3 regions of the Arthrobacter sp. 10T416 genome follow, and region 1 is predicted to be linked to each of the others. Evidence: riboswitches for the same ligand, from Rfam matches in the RefSeq annotation. Region 1 holds a riboswitch; each other region holds the start of a gene.
What was found. A riboswitch is a leader RNA that binds a small molecule or an ion and turns the genes downstream of it on or off. The one in region 1 is predicted to bind thiamine pyrophosphate.

Region 1 (3,263 bases):
GCCGCATGGTGGAGTGCCTGGGCCGGGACCGGACCAAGCACCAGGTCGCGGAGGTGACCTCACTCGGCCTTGTGCAGATGACCCGCAAGCGGATGGGCACCGGGCTCCTGGAAGTCTTCGGCGAGCAGTGCGAAGCGTGTGCCGGCCGGGGCATCGTCACCCACGACGAACCCGTCGAGCACCGCCGCGCCAACACCGTCGCCGCTGAGCACCACGTCCCGCGGACCGAACACCAGCCTGCAGCCCGCAGTGAGCGCAAGCGTCGCCGCGGCAAGGGCGGCCAGGGGAACGGCGAGGCCATGCCGTCCACGCCGGCCGTTGCAGCCCACCCCGAGCCGACGGAAGCGGAACGCCACGCCAAGGCGGAGGCAACCCGCGCGGCACTGGCGAACATCGCCGCCGCCGCGCACGCCGCCCACCTGCACGACGGCGACGCGCATTCCGCGCCGGACGCCGCCACCCGGCAGGCCGCGCTCGATGCCGCGGTAGAGCTCGCTTCGACGGAGGAAGCCGCCGGACGTCCGGCCGCGGTCCTGACCTTCGGCGGCGAACAGGTCGCCCTGCCGTTCGTCGAGCACGCCGAGGAAACCCGGCAACCGGCGCTGACCCTGGACCTGCTGACCGAGGCTTTCGCGAGCCTGGGCGACTCCGAGTCCGGTGCGCAGACGGCGGCGGCTGCCCCTGCCGTCGAGACGGCTGCAGCCGAAACTCCGGAGGCCGGGACCGCCGACGAGGCCCCAGCGGCGTCGCCCCGTGCCACCCGGGGACGGGGACGGGCCCGCACTGCCCGGATCCAGCCGCCAGGCACCCGCACCCGCGAAGAGCAGGCACCGGCACGCCAGGAGGCCGCCAAGGCCCCGGCCCAACAGGCCCCGGCACGCCAGGAGCCCGCCAAGGCCCCCGCGGCTAAGGCTCCGGCCGCAGCAGCGCCTGCTGCCAAGGCTCCCGTCAACCAGGCCCCTGCGGGTTCGGCAGACGGCACGGCACCCCGCCGGGTCCGCCGTAACCGCAGCGCCAGCCGCGCCCAGGGTGCCGCCAACGAGACGTCCGTGCAGCAGCGCGAGAACGCACCGTCGGTAGCAGCAGTCTCCGTCCACGAGGCCAAGGCGCCGGAACCGGCAACGCCGGCCGCTAAGTCCGCCGCTGCGGAACCGGTCATCCTCGGCGTCGGCGTACCGGCCTCGGAGCTCTAGGCCCGGGAAAACCCCACCGCCCGCGGGTATCGTCCGGGCCCGACGTAACATCACGTCGGGCCCGGACGGTGCCCGCGAGTGCGTTAACGGCCCGGAGCTGCGGGGCGGCTAGGCTGGGGAACTGACACGGGGTGCCGCGCATCGAGCCGGCTGAGATCCAGACCCGTTGAACCTGTCCGGTTAGCACCGGCGAAGGGATGTCTTATGCTTTCAACCACCCCGCAGGTAACCGTGCCCCCGGCCGCCCAGCCGGACCGCTCCCGCCCTGCCCCCATCCTGCATTCGGCGTTCCCGGGCCGGGCGGCAGCCCATACCCGGCCCGCTACCGCCCGGATACCCCGCGTCCTGGCCATCGCCGGGTCCGACCCGTCCGGCGGGGCCGGCATCCAGGCGGACCTGAAGAGCATCGCGGCGAACGGAGGCTACGGGATGGCCGCCGTCACGGCCCTGACCGCCCAAAACACCCGGGGTGTGCGGGCCGTGCACGTGCCCCCGGCCTCCTTCCTCACCGCCCAGCTCGAGGCTGTCAGCGATGACATCACCATCGACGCCGTCAAAATCGGGATGCTCGGCGACGCCGCGGTGATTACCGCCGTCCGGGACTGGCTCGAGAAGGTGCGGCCCGCCGTCGTCGTCCTGGACCCGGTCATGGTGGCAACCAGCGGCGACAGGCTGCTCCGCGAATCCGCGGAGGACGCCCTGAGGTCCCTCCTGCCCCTGGCGCACCTCATCACCCCGAACCTGGCCGAGCTCGCCATCCTGGTCGGAGAACCGATCGCCCGGGACTGGGCCGGGGCGTTGGAACAGGGCAAACGCCTCGCGGCGCGAACCGGGACCACGGTGCTGGTCAAGGGCGGACACCTGCCCGATGGCGGCACCTGTCCGGACGCGCTGGTCAACACCGGGGGAGTGCTCCGCGGGGAGACCGTGGAGGTGCCCGGTGAGCGGATCGCCACCCGCAACAGCCACGGTACGGGCTGCTCCCTGTCCTCGGCGCTGGCCACCGCCCAGGTCCGGTGCCAGGACTGGGAAGCGGCGCTGCGGGAAGTCAAACCGTGGCTTCAGGGGGCGCTGGCGGACGCCGGGCGCCTCGAAGTTGGCACCGGCAACGGCCCGGTGCACCACTTCCACCACGTAACCGGCGCCCGGCCGCCGGCTGACGGCGACTTCGCCGAGGGCCTCGACGGGATCGTCACCGGCAGCCTGGACGCTATCTACGGCCTGGACTTCATCCGGGGGCTGGCCAGCGGCGCCCTGCCCGAAACCGAGTTCGCCTACTACCTGCGTCAGGACGCCTTGTACCTCAACGGCTACTCTCGGGTCCTGGCCCGCGCCGCCGCCCTGGCGCCGTCGGAAGCGGAACAGCTCTTCTGGGCCCGGTCGGCGCAACAGTGCCTCGAGGTCGAATCCGAGCTGCACCGGACCTGGCTGGCCGGACGCGCGGGGGAGGCGCGGCCCGGCCCGGTCACCAAGGCCTACGTGGACCATCTTCTCGCGGCCTCGCTGGGCAGTTACGGCGTCCTGGCCGCGGCAGCGCTGCCTTGTTTCTGGCTCTACGCCGAGGTGGGCGCAACCTTGCACAGGCAATACCTCGACGCCGGCGCGCCGGCCGAGCACCCCTACGCGGAGTGGCTGCGCACCTACGCCGACGAGGCCTTCGCCGAGGCTACGCGGCAGGCAATCCGGTACACCGATGCCGCGGCCCGGCGCGGCTCCGAGTCGGAGCGGACCGCCATGACCGAGGCGTTCCGGCAGTCCTGCGACTACGAGGTGGCGTTCTTCGACGCGCCGAGGCTGCACGCCTGACGCGGCCCCGGCCCTGCGGCCGGTAACATTATGGGGCGCGGTTCCGGAAGTCGCCGCGGCAGCACCGCTCCAGCCCCTCGGGGACGGGGTGTGGCGGCCGTCACGCATCACTCTCCGGAGCCGGCCTCGTTTGCGGCCGAAGGCAAAATTAGCGTAGTCTAGATCTTCGGTGCTTACGCCAACACTTGGGTTATGACCTTGATGAACAGTTCACCCGCACTCCGGGCAGGACTTTCCACGGTATAGCTCATGGGTTCCCCCGGG
Region 2 (3,263 bases), on a different contig from region 1:
GCGGGATCCGGCCGTCCGGGGTGTAGAACGTCTGCCCGCGGCGCCTGGTCTCGGCGTCGAGCGCACCGCCGGGAGCCACGAAGGAGGGGACATCGGCAATCGCGTAGAACACCTTGTAGCCGTCACCGGAGCGGTCGATGAACAGGGCCTGGTCCAGGTCCGTGGAGGACGCCGGATCAATGGTCACGAATTCCACGTGCGTCAGGTCCAGGCCGGGCAGCTCATGGCCGGCCACGGCGGCCTCGGCGTCCCGCAGCGCGTCGGCCGGGAACGGCCCCGGCAGTTCCAGGACGGTGCGCAGCGCGTTCAGCGCTTGGGCCAGCTGGTTCTGCTGCTGTCGGACGCTCGGAGTCAGGCGATGATGAGACACGGAATCAGGGTAGCCCGATTTCCGCCGCTAGTGTTGAAGCATGAGCACCTCCCCGGATGAGCCCGCCCGCTTCAACCGTTTCCGCAGGGACCTGCTGGGCGTTATGGCCTACGGGGAGTTGTCGGCGTTCGAACGGCTCTCCTCCGACGCCCGGTATTCGCCCACCCTGCACGACCGGTCCGTGCTGGGCCGCCTTGCCGTCATCGAGTTCCAGCACTTCGAGCTGGTCTGCGCGAAACTGGCCGAACTCGGCGTGGACGCGGAGGAGGCGATGCAGCCGTTCCAGGCCTCGGTGGACCACTTCCATGAGCGCACCCGGCCCGCCGACTGGTACGAGTCACTGATGAAGGCGTACGTCATCGACACGGTCTCCGCCGACTTTTACCGGCGGGTTTCGGGTTATGTGGACGCCGGCACGGCCGGTCTGATCGAGCAGGTCCAGTCCGCAGGCGACGCGACGGCCGTGCTCCGGGAGCGGCTGAAGGCGGCGCTGGCCGATGACCCGCGGCTGGCTTCCCGGCTGGCCCTGTGGGCCCGGCGGTTGCTCGGCGAGGCGCTCACCCAGGCCCAACGGGTCAGTGTGGACCACGCGTTCCTCGACGGGCTGGCCGGTGAGGACCCGGCCCGGGCCGGTGAGCTCGCCCGGGAGCTCACCGCGGAACTCGCCGCCGGGCACTCCCGCCGGATGTCCGGGCTGGGGCTCGCGGGCTAGCTAGCCGACGTCGGAATCCGCGCCGGCGTCGAGCGCGGCGAGCAGGGCGCGCGCTGCGCCCGCCGGGTCCGCGGCCTCGGTGATCGCCCGGACCACCACAATCCTGCGGGCCCCGGCGTCGACCACCTGCTCCACGTTGCCCAGATCGATCCCGCCGATCGCGAACCACGGCACCACTCCGGAGACCTTGCCGACGCCGGCTTCCGAGGCCCGCCCGATAGCCGCGGCGGCGTACCGCACCAGGTCCGTTCCGACCGCGGCGCGGCCAGGCTTGGTGGGCGTCGCCCAGACCGGCCCCACGCAGAAGTAGTCCAAGCCGGTCCGGCCCGGGGAGGCGGCGATGGCCGCGTCCACCTGGTCCGGCGTGTGGGTGGACATGCCGATCACCGTGTTCTTGCCCAGGAAGTCGCGGGCCGCCGTGAACGGAATGTCCTTCTGGCCCATGTGGAAGACCGGCGCACCCGCCAGCGAGGCGAGGTCGGCGCGGTCATTGACGGCCCACAGCCGGCCGTGCCGCTGCGCCGTGGCGTGCAGGACCCCGAGGAGCTCCAGTTCCTCGGCCGCCTCCAGCGACTTGTCCCGCAACTGGATGATGTCCACCCCGCCGGCAAAGGCAGCGTCGACAAAATCTTCAAAGTCCCCGCGCTCTTTCCGTGCATCAGTGCACAGATACAGGCGGGCGGTGGTGTGCAGGTCCTGGCTCATATCCCAAGCGTAGTTCCTCTAAACTGGGCGCATACCGCGGGAGCCCGCGGGCCGTACGCGGCCGCCGGGCTGAGAGGGCGTCAGAGCCGACCGCTTGACCTGATCCGGTTAGTACCGGCGTAGGGAAGGAAACCATGACCCCACCAGCCGTACCGTACGACGTCGCCGTGATCGGCGGGGGAGTGATCGGCCACGGAATCGCCTGGGCAGCGCGCCGCTCCGGCCGGACTGTGGCCCTCATCGATGATGCCCCCGGCAGCGGCGCCAGCTGGGCCGCCGCCGGCATGCTGGCGCCGGTCAGCGAACTTCACTACCAGGAGGAAGACCTCTTGGCCCTGATGCTCGAAGGCTCCAGGCTGTGGCCGGCCTTCGCCGCCAGCCTGGCCGACGGCGCGCCCGGGGACCTGCCCGACGGCGGCCCGCAGCCGGGCAGCACCGGCTACAGCACGACGCCGACCCTCGCCGTCGGCGTGGACGCCGCCGACCGCCGGGCGCTCACCGACCTGCGGGAGGTGCAGCTGGCGTGCGGCCTCGCCGTGGACCCCCTGACGGTGCGGGAGGCACGGTCCCGGGAGCCCCTTCTGAGCCCCGGCATCTCCTGCGCCTTCGCCATCCCCGCCGACCACCAGGTGGACCCGCGGCGGCTGCTGGCACGGATGGGGCGTCTGCTGGCCGCCGACCCGGAATTCGTGGCCGTGCCGAGCCGGGCGGCGGCCCTGCTCTGGGAGGACGGCGGCGTCGCCGGGGCCCGGCTGGAGGGCGGGGGAGATATCCGTGCCACCGAAACGGTCGTGGCCAACGGCCTCGGCGCAGCCGATCTGCAGGCCCTGCCGCAGGGGCTGGTGCTGCCGCTGCGCCCCGTCTACGGTGACATCCTCAGGCTGCGGGTGCCGCCCCGGCTCCGTCCCTTGCTGGGCTCCACGGTCCGGGGGCTGGTCCGCGGGGTCCCGGTGTACATCGTGCCCCGGGACGACGGCACGGTGGTGATCGGCGCGACCCAGCGCGAGGACGCACCGTCGACCGCCAGCGCGGTCTCGGCCGGCAGCGTCTACCAGCTCCTGCGTGACGCCCAGCAGCTTCTTCCGGCGGTCGCCGAACTCGAACTGCTGGAAGCCACAGCGCGGGCGCGGCCGGGCACACCGGACAACGCCCCGCTGATCGGGCGGGTCGCCGGTCCGGGGGATGGCCCTGACATCGAGGGCCTGATCATCGCCACCGGGTTCTTCCGGCACGGGGTCCTGCTGACTCCGGCCGCCGCGGCGATCTGCCAGGCGTTGCTGGACGGCCGGCCGGATCCGCGCTGGGCCCGGTTCCGCCCCGACCGCTTTCCCCGCCCGGAGGCCGCGGCCCATAAGTTCCCAGCAAAAGACAGGACACCAGCATGAACATCAGGCTCAACGGAGCACAGCACGCCGTCGCCGACGGCGCCACCGTCAGCGCCCTGGTCAGCGGGGTCACCGGACGGCCGCTTGCCGC
Region 3 (3,263 bases), on a different contig from region 1:
ACAACACGGCCGGCTCCGTGGCAGAGCCCGGCTGCAGCACCACGATCCGGTCGACGAGGTCCTTCCACACGGCCACCCGGTGCTCCACCACCACCAGCGTGGCTCCGGTCCGGTCCAGGCACCGTGCCACGGCGTCGCGGACTTCCAGGACACCCGCGGGGTCGAGGTTGGCCGTGGGTTCGTCCAGCAGCAGCAGCCCGGGCCGCATGGCGAGGATCCCGGCGAGCGCCAGGCGTTGCTTCTGTCCGCCCGAGAGCGCGGACGTCGGGTGCTGCAGCGGCAGGCCGGCCAGCCCGACGTCGTCGAGCGCCTCCGCGACCCGCCGCCAGATCTCCGCCGGGGGCACGGAAAGGTTCTCGGCGCCGAAGGCGACGTCGTCACCCAGCCGCGAGAGCACCACCTGGGTTTCGGGGTCCTGCTGGACCAGGCCCGCCGTGCCGCGCCGGGCCCGGGGCGGGGCGCCGTCGATCAGCAGGCTGCCGGTCTCGTCCGAATCCTCGGAGTCCGCGGCCGGTCCCGCGCCGGCGCTGTCGCCGAGCACCCCCGCCAGGGCGTGCAGCAGCGTGGATTTTCCCGCGCCGGACGGCCCCAGGAGCAGCACGCGTTCGCCGGGGCTGATGTCCAGGTCCAAGCCGCTCACGGCCGGGCGGGTGCGGCCGGCATGCCGCCAGCCCCAGCCGCGGGCGGTGACCGCAGCCGGGCGCACGTCGTCGAGGGTTCCCATACGTGTCCGGGCCCTAGGAGAACACGGGTTCCGTTGCCGCCTTGCGGGACGCGAAGGAAGCCAGCACACCGGTCCGGGCCAGGCCGCGGGTGGCGATCCAGGCCAGGGCGCCGGCGATCACGGCCCCGGAGATGGCGCAGAAAATGATGTAGGCGAGCTTGTCACCGGTCTCGTACGCGATGTTCCAGCCCCAGGGCAGGAAGGAGTCGTTCAGGCCGCAGAACAGGCCGGCGCCCGCTCCGGCCAGCAGCGAGACCGGCAGGTTGAACCGCTTATAGAGGAACGCGGCGAAGATGAGCTCCGCGCCGAGGCCCTGCAGGAAGCCGGAGAACAGCACGGACGCGCCGTACTGCGAGCCCATGATCAGCTCCCCCGTGGCGGCTACGGTTTCGCAGAACACGGCCGCTCCCGGCTTGCGGATAACCAGCATGCCCAGAATCGCGGGGATCATCCACCCGCCGGCGTACAGCCCGGTCAGTGGCGGGTAGACCGCGTTCAGCGGCGTGGTCACCACGTTCGCGCCCTGGTCCCAGGCCCAGAAAATTACGCCGCCGGCAACAGCGATCAACGCCGCCACCACAATGTCCACCACCCGCCAGGTGTATTTGCCCGCGGTCAGTGTCTGCTTTGCAGAAATATCAGTCATGTCTTCCTCCTGAGGTACAGGAGGGGAGGGCGCTCCGGTGGCGCCGCGGTTTGCACCGCGGGTGCCGGGCACCCTGAGAACTCGACTCCCTTGCGCCGGTACTAACCGGATCAGGTTCGAGGGTCTGCGGCTGTCCGCACTCTCAGCGCCCACCTAAGGTTCCGGACTGCTCCGGAAGGCCCGACGGCGGCGCTCCCCTGTCGTATGCAATTCACCCTTGTGGGCTGGCTCAGTTTACACCCGGCAGATCGCCCGCACGAGCCGGTGACCGGGATCGGCCTGCTTGGTAGAGTCTGCTCAGATCGCGAGCATCGGCCGCAGCCGCGGCCGGGCCCCGGCCGCCACTGACGGAAGGTGATTCCTTTGACCGACTCCCCAGCGCCTTCCCCCGACTTCGACCCCGATTCCGCGGAGCCCCAGCCGCCGGGTTCCCTGGCGGAGCTCATCGGCCGCATCCTCACCGAAATCGAGGAGCTCCAGTTCCGGTCCTTCAGCAAGGACGACGCCCTGGACCTGGGGCTGCTCCTGGTGGAACTGGGCCGGGAGCGCTCCCATCCGATCGCCATCGACATCACCAAGGGCGAGCAGGTGCTCTTCCACGCGGCGCTGGAGGGCGCCACCCCTGACAACGGCCGCTGGATCAAAGCCAAGCAGCGCACGGCCGTGCGGTACGAGGTCCCGTCCCTGCTCGTGGGGCTGCGGGCGCGGGCGTCCGGGCGGCGGATCGAGGACAACGCCTGGTTCGACCAGCTGGAATTCGCGGCCCACGGCGGCTCCTTCCCGATCTACCTGCGCGGAACCGGAATGATCGGCACGGTCACCGTATCCGGCCTGCCGCAGAAGGCTGACCATGAGCTGGTGGTCGAGGCGCTGTCGGAAATCCTCGGACGGCAGGGACGCTAGGCTAGGGGGAGCCCTGTTTCCGCCCGCAAGGAGTACGACGCATGAACATCCTCATCAAGTTGCTCGGCACCGGCATCAGCCTCGTCGCCGGTTTCGTCGGGACCAAGCTGGTCGACACCGCGTGGGAGAAGACCACCGGCAACAAGCCGCCGAAGGGCCACGACGACGACGTCCCCACCACCCTGCGCCAGGCCCTGACGTTCGCGCTGATCTCCGCTTCGGTCAGCGCCATCATCCAGGTCCTCGCCAACCGCGGCACCCAGCGCGCCATCAGCCGCTTCGCCAAGACCCAGGACATCGTCTAAGGGCACACCGCTATGGGCACACCGCCCGGCGTCACTCGCCGTCGTCGGTGAACCCGCGTTTCCCGGCCGCCTGCTGCACCACGGCTTCGAGCTCGTCGGCGCTGAGCAGTTCCGGGTGCAGGTGCTTGGTCCGGTAGCCGGCCCGGCCCACCATGTGGGCCGAGACCGGCACCGTGAGCAGCTGGAAGATCCACGCGACCACCAGCACCGGCCACACCCACCATGTGCGCATCTGCAGCCCGACGGCGCACAGCAGCAGGAACAGCCCCAGTACCTGCGGCTTGGTGGCGGCGTGCATCCGGCTCATCAGGTCCGGGAAGCGCAGCAGGCCGATCGCGGCGCCGAGGGACATGAGCGCCCCCACCACCATAAAGACGGCAGAGACTGCGTCGATCACGGTATCCACGGAGCTCGTCTCAGGATTCATTGGGCTGCTTCCTCCGGTCCGCCACGAACCGTGCCACCGTCACCGAGCCGACGAAGCCGATGATGGAGATGGCCACGAGCAGCATCAGGTTGTTCAGGTGCCGGTTGACGGCCATGTCGATGCAGAGCGCCGCGCCGAGGATGGCCAGCAGGACGTCCGCGGCCAGCACCCGGTCCAGCAGCGAGGGCCCGCGCGCGATGCGGATGATCGCCCCGGCCGCGGCAAGGGAGAGCACGACGGCGGTGATGATCAGGACGA

Region 2: another riboswitch for thiamine pyrophosphate. It lies ahead of thiO (glycine oxidase ThiO); the one in region 1 lies ahead of thiD (bifunctional hydroxymethylpyrimidine kinase/phosphomethylpyrimidine kinase).
Region 3: another riboswitch for thiamine pyrophosphate. It lies ahead of AC1DBE_RS06150 (ECF transporter S component); the one in region 1 lies ahead of thiD (bifunctional hydroxymethylpyrimidine kinase/phosphomethylpyrimidine kinase).

Annotation. Positions count from the first base shown of each region.
Region 1 covers NZ_JBFTHI010000001.1:595,112-598,374, reverse strand. Annotated here, with positions in the region: gene AC1DBE_RS02720 (Rne/Rng family ribonuclease) at 1-1,193, shown strand, start outside; TPP riboswitch at 1,311-1,408, shown strand; gene thiD (bifunctional hydroxymethylpyrimidine kinase/phosphomethylpyrimidine kinase) at 1,398-2,999, shown strand.
Region 2 covers NZ_JBFTHI010000002.1:234,133-237,395, reverse strand. Annotated here, with positions in the region: gene AC1DBE_RS04965 (RNB domain-containing ribonuclease) at 1-370, opposite strand, end outside; gene AC1DBE_RS04960 (ferritin-like fold-containing protein) at 411-1,082, shown strand; gene thiE (thiamine phosphate synthase) at 1,083-1,787, opposite strand; TPP riboswitch at 1,814-1,931, shown strand; gene thiO (glycine oxidase ThiO) at 1,922-3,172, shown strand; gene thiS (sulfur carrier protein ThiS) at 3,169-3,263, shown strand, end outside.
Region 3 covers NZ_JBFTHI010000003.1:202,129-205,391, forward strand. Annotated here, with positions in the region: gene AC1DBE_RS06145 (ABC transporter ATP-binding protein) at 1-724, opposite strand, end outside; gene AC1DBE_RS06150 (ECF transporter S component) at 738-1,370, opposite strand; TPP riboswitch at 1,440-1,579, opposite strand; gene AC1DBE_RS06155 (heme-degrading domain-containing protein) at 1,734-2,273, shown strand; gene AC1DBE_RS06160 (DUF4235 domain-containing protein) at 2,315-2,578, shown strand; gene mnhG (monovalent cation/H(+) antiporter subunit G) at 2,610-3,005, opposite strand; gene AC1DBE_RS06170 (MrpF/PhaF family protein) at 2,995-3,263, opposite strand, start outside.